2 linked regions of the Puniceibacterium sp. IMCC21224 genome follow. The protein of the gene in region 1 interacts with the protein of each later gene in a pairwise test. Links are inferred from orthologs where the notes say so. Each region holds a gene or a part of one and is shown on either strand. Other genes may lie near its edges.

Region 1 (2,754 bases):
AAACCTTTATGATTTCGGCCGAACGCGGCTACGGCGTTGACGATCTCAAGCAATGGCTGGCAGCAGAGCTGCCCGAGGGGCACTGGCTATACCCCGAGGACCAGATCGCCGACCTGCCGATGCGGATGATCGCAGCCGAGATCACGCGCGAGAAACTGACCCTGCGCCTGCATCAGGAACTGCCCTACCAACTGACCGTTGAAACCGATCACTGGACCGAACGCGATGACGGTACCGCCCGAATCGACCAGGTGATCTACGTTGCCCGCGACGGTCACAAAGGCATCCTGCTAGGCCACAGGGGTGAGACGATCAAGGCGGTATCACAAGCCTCCCGCGCCGAGTTAGAAGAGTTTCTAGGCCGCAAGGTTCACCTGTTCCTTCAGGTCAAGGTACGGGAAAAGTGGCTCGAGGAATCCGAGCGGTATTCGGAGATGGGCCTGAACTTCAAGGACGGCAATGTCTGAACCACGGCTGTCGGCCAGCTTTTGGGTGCAGGCCTATATGCGTCGCTTGTCGCTGTACGACATTCCTGCCTTTGTGGTGGCACATGGCGATGACACGGCAGGCGCGGTTCTGGTCACACTCAATACGCTGGACGGTCAGGCGCAGATCTTTTCCCGCAGCTTTGATTTGATGTCGGATCGGCGCCAGTGGGTCGAGATGGCCCATGGTCCCGAGGCTGAGATGGCCGAAACCATCGCCCGCCAGCGCCGCACCGACCCCGACCTTTGGGTGATCGAGGTTGAGGATCGGCAGGGACGCCATTTACTGGACCAGCCCGGCCTGTCTGACTGATCTTCTGCCGATCAGACGCGCCCCGTTCTGCCCCTTGCGCTGGGTGGCGATCCCACACACTCTGACCTTATGGATTGGCGCGACACCGGTATACTTCTTTGCACCCGCAGGCATGGCGAAACCTCAGCCATACTAGAGGTGTTCACACCCCAGCGCGGTCGTCATGCGGGTGTGCTACGGGGGGCCACATCGCGCCGGATCGCACCGATCCTGCAACCCGGTGCGCAACTTGACCTTAGCTGGCGTGCCCGGCTCGAAGATCACATCGGCAGCTTCACGGTCGAACCCCAGCGCAGCCGCGCAGCGCAGGCCATGGGCGACCGTCTGTCATTGGCCGGGCTGAACGCCGTGACCGCCCTGCTGGCGTTTTGCCTGCCCGAACGCGAGGCGCATCCGCGCCTTTATACCCGGACCGAGGCTCTTCTCGACCTGCTGGGGCAGCCGGATATCTGGCCACTGGCCTATCTGAGGTGGGAAATGGCTCTGTTGGACGAGATGGGCTTTGGCCTTGATTTGACGGCCTGCGCCGCCAATGGCAGCAACGACCAACTGATTTATGTTTCGCCCAAAACGGGCCGCGCGGTGTCAGCGTCAGGTGCGGGGGAATGGGCAGACCGGCTTTTGCCGCTGCCGCCAGTGATGTTGGGTCTGGGGAGGGGGCCGGACGACGAAGTGCTAACTGCGCTTAGCACCACCGGGCATTTCATGCACAGCCGTCTGGCATCCGCGCTGGGGGATCGGCCCCTGCCCAGCGCGCGCGCCGCGCTGGTCGACCGAATCAGTCGTCAGGCCGCAGGATAAAAACCAGCTCGTCCCCGTCCCAGACCGACAGAATCAGGCGATCCCCATCGACGCGGGCCAACTCCATCCGCGACAGCAGATCTAGAAACTGCGCCTCGGCCTGCTGATCTGGGCAGCTAAGACGGGTGACAATCAGCGGACCGGCTTCGAACCACGGATAAGGCACCCTCTGCGCAGCGGAAAACCTGTTGCACGGTCCCTGACCTTCGATTCGGCCCGGCCGTGGAAACATCAGCGCAACCTTGGCCGGAAACGGCGCCCCATTGACGGCCTGCAACTCCCAGGTTCGCTCACCGGCGCCATAGGAAAACACGGTCTCGTCCGCCGCGCAGGCAGACAGCATCAGGCTACAAAGGAAAAGGGCTCGCCACATGGCGCAGGACTAGCGCCTAAACCGGCCATGTGAAACCGCGAAAACTGGTTTCAGCCGCCTTACGCCGTTGGCTGGGGCTACGCTTCTGCACTATCTTCCCTGTGCCTGCGATACGCGCTAGGTACGTCTCATGACATGGACGGTTCCGAATATCCTGACAGCGCTTCGCCTGGCTGCGGCCCCGGCGGTTGCCGTGATGTTCCTGTATTTTGAACGCCCCTATGCCGACTGGTTCGCCCTGACGCTGTTTGTCAGCGCGGCAATCACCGACTGGTTCGACGGCTACCTTGCCCGCGCCTGGAGTCAACAAACCAAAGTCGGTGCCATGCTCGATCCCATCGCAGACAAGGCGATGGTGGTGATCGCGCTGATGGTCATTGTCGGCTATTCCTCAATGTCGCCCTGGCTGGTCCTGCCCGCCACCTTCATCCTGTTCCGCGAGGTGTTTGTTTCGGGTCTGCGCGAATACCTGGGCGACACCGCGGGCACGCTCAAGGTGACCAAGCTGGCCAAATGGAAGACCACGTTGCAGATGATCGCGATTGCCGTTCTGTTTGCCCAAGGGGTGTTCGAACATTATCTGGGTATGTCCGCCTGGGGCATGGATCCCCAGATGTTCACGGATATTATGGCCGGCCGGGTCGAGGACCTGCACGGCCTCTGGTGGAAAGAACTGGGCATGGTCTGGGCCGGGCATGTCGGTCTGGTGCTATTGTGGATCGCAGCAGCGCTGACGCTGATCACCGGCTGTGACTACCTGCTCAAGGCGCGCCCCTATCTGA
Region 2 (2,773 bases), 750 kb from region 1 along the record:
CCTGGGCACGCGGGCCTATGATGTGCGCATCGGCTCTGGCCTGATTGCTGTCGCTGGAGCCGAGATTGTGCCGCTTTTGCACCGCCCCCGCGTGGCTGTTGTCACTGACGCAACCGTCGCGGGGCTGCATCTTGAGGCATTTGTTGCCGCGTTGGCAGCGCAGGGCATCGCGGCTGAAACGCTGATCTTGCCACCGGGTGAGAGCACCAAAGGCTGGCCGCAATTCACCCGCACTGTCGAATGGTTGCTGGCGCAAAAGATCGAACGCCGCGACGTTGTTGTGGCGCTTGGCGGCGGTGTGATCGGCGATTTGGTGGGCTTTGCTGCGGCGGTGCTGCGTCGGGGTGTGCGGTTTGTTCAGGTGCCGACGTCGCTTTTGGCGCAGGTTGACAGCTCGGTCGGGGGCAAGACCGGGATCAATGCGCCGCAGGGCAAGAACCTGATCGGGGCGTTTCATCAGCCGTCACTGGTGCTGGCGGATGTTGATGTTCTCGCGACCCTGACGCCGCGCGATTTTCTGGCCGGGTACGGTGAGGTGGTGAAATACGGGATGCTGGGTGATAGGGCGTTCTTTGAGTGGCTTGAAAACAACGGTGCGGCGCTGGCAGCCGGTGACACTGCGGCGCGGGCTTATGCTGTACGCCGCTCGGTCGAAATGAAGGCCGAAATTGTCGTGCGCGATGAGACCGAGCAGGGCGACCGCGCGTTGCTGAACCTTGGCCATACCTTCTGTCACGCGCTTGAGGCGGCGACCGGCTATGGTGACCGGCTGTTGCATGGTGAAGGCGTCGCCATCGGCTGTGCGCTGGCGTTTGATCTGTCGGCGCGTCTGGGACTGTGTCCGCAGGAAGAGCCGAGCCGCGTTTCCGCCCATCTGAGCGCCATGGGGATGAAGACTACCCTTGCCGATATTTCCGGCGACCTGCCCGATGCTGACGGTCTGTTGGACCTGATGGGGCAGGACAAAAAGGTGATGGACGGCCAGCTGCACTTTATCCTTGCCCGTGGCATCGGAGCGGCCTTTGTCACGTCGGATGTGCCGCGCGATCATGTGCGTAGCCTGCTGTCCGAAGCGCTGGCCGCCCGCTGACGGTGTTTGCAGCATCATCTGTGGTCGATCTTGCGAATGCTGTGCTGCCGGTTCAGGCGCTCTGATCTTTATGACATCGGGGCACGCGAACAGAAAAACGGCGCCTAGCCCCGCCAGACGCCGCCGGTTGTTCAGATAAGGTGTATCTTAGAACGGGATTTCGTCGTCGATATCGCGCGACGGGGCCCGTGCGGGTCCGCTGTCGCCGCCGCCGGAATACCCGCCGCGATCACCACCATCATAGTTACCGCCACCCGATCCGCCGCCGTCATAGCCGCCCCGGTCGCCACCACCACCACCGGCGCTGCCACCGCCTTCGCCGCGACCGTCGAGCATGGTCAGAACTCCGTCAAAGCCCTGCAGCACCACTTCGGTTGAATAGCGATCCTGGCCGCTCTGATCCTGCCATTTGCGGGTCTGAAGCTTGCCTTCGACGTAAATCTTGGAGCCCTTGCGCAGATATTGCTCGGCAATACGCACCAGACCTTCCTGAAAGATCGCCACGCTGTGCCATTCCGTCCGCTCGCGCCGTTCGCCGGTGTTGCGATCCTTCCAGGTTTCAGAGGTGGCGATGCGCAGGTTGCACACCTTGCCGCCGTTCTGGAAATTGCGCACCTCTGGATCTGCACCCAGATTGCCGATCAGGATGACTTTGTTGACTGAACCGGCCATGGGAACCCTCGTCTCTTGCTGTTGCGAATCTGCGGCATCACCGCATTTGAATGACTCTATACCACCGCACTGGCAGGACGCCACCGCACCGCGGGGAAAATCCGCCGGTCAATTGCTCTGGCGGAATCCGGTTTTTTGTCTATAGTCCCGCAGAGCAAGGTCTAGAGGCCGAGGGACAATGATCACACGAAACTGGCTTTTGCCCTTTGCAGCATCGGTATGCCTCGCGTTCGGTACCACGGCACAGGCCGAGGTGCTGTCGAGTAAGAGTCGCGTTAAACTGTTCTCTACCCAGACCAAGGTTCTGGATACACGCGCGGCGCAGCAATACAAAAATTCGATCCGGCTACAGCCGCCCACAGTTGTAACGCCCACCAAATGGGGTACGGAGGATGGCACCTCGCCAGTCTACCGCGGTCGCTACAAGGGGGTTTATGTCGGCATGGCGCGCGAAGCCGCCCGGCGCAATGGCGTGCCCGAGGATCTGTTCCTGCGGCTGGTGCAGCAGGAATCCAACTGGAACCCGAATGCGAAATCGCACAAAGGCGCGTTGGGGCTGGCACAGCTGATGCCGGGCACCGCCCGCGTCCTTGGCGTGGATCCGAAAGATCCGGCGCAGAACCTTGAGGGTGGTGCGCGCTACCTCAACCAGCAATATCGGAAATTCGGCTCGTGGCGGCTGGCTTTGGCAGCGTATAACGCTGGCCCTGGCGCTGTCGAAAAGCATGGTGGCGTGCCACCCTACCGTGAGACCAAGAATTACGTCAAAGTCATCTGGGGCGGCTAGGCCGTCGACCGTGCAGCGCGGACACTTTGATCCGTTCCGGATCGGGGCTGTGCGATATCCACTCTGCTGATTGACGGATCAGGTCTCATCGCCGCCGGGATCCAGGGGCCGCCGATCACGGATCTGACGCAACCTCGCGCCGTGAGCACGCTGAATGTGAAGCCGCATGGTGCGTTCCGCAGCATCCTCGTCTCGCGCGATGAGAGCCGCCAGAATGGCGTCAT

What was found. Proteins that work in one complex are often made in the same cells at the same time.
Region 2: the proteins of recO (region 1) and ssb interact in binary tests that used the Escherichia coli proteins (3 or more experiments, as listed by UniProt). The link is inferred for Puniceibacterium sp. IMCC21224 from one-to-one orthologs.

The regions. Positions count from the first base shown.
Region 1 is NZ_LDPY01000001.1:724,534-727,287, reverse strand. The notes cover bases 8-2,733. They hold recO (DNA repair protein RecO), read left to right. Parts: upstream 8-867; coding sequence 868-1,599; downstream 1,600-2,733. Other genes in these bases: pgsA (CDP-diacylglycerol--glycerol-3-phosphate 3-phosphatidyltransferase), read left to right, coding at 2,103-2,733; IMCC21224_RS03275 (META domain-containing protein), read right to left, coding at 1,577-1,942; IMCC21224_RS03285 (DUF1491 family protein), read left to right, coding at 460-798; era (GTPase Era), read left to right, coding at 8-467. Outside these bases: more of era, read left to right, coding at 1-7; more of pgsA, read left to right, coding at 2,734-2,754. UniProt on the Escherichia coli protein: Involved in DNA repair and RecF pathway recombination.
Region 2 is NZ_LDPY01000001.1:1,477,850-1,480,622, forward strand. Bases 1-2,745 are described here. They hold ssb (single-stranded DNA-binding protein), read right to left. Parts: upstream 1,763-2,745; coding sequence 1,238-1,762; downstream 1-1,237. Other genes in these bases: aroB (3-dehydroquinate synthase), read left to right, coding at 1-1,090; IMCC21224_RS06830 (lytic transglycosylase domain-containing protein), read left to right, coding at 1,941-2,549; IMCC21224_RS06835 (GntR family transcriptional regulator), read right to left, coding at 2,628-2,745. In the rest of the region: more of IMCC21224_RS06835, read right to left, coding at 2,746-2,773. UniProt on the Escherichia coli protein: Plays an important role in DNA replication, recombination and repair. Binds to ssDNA and to an array of partner proteins to recruit them to their sites of action during DNA metabolism. Acts as a sliding platform that migrates on DNA via reptation.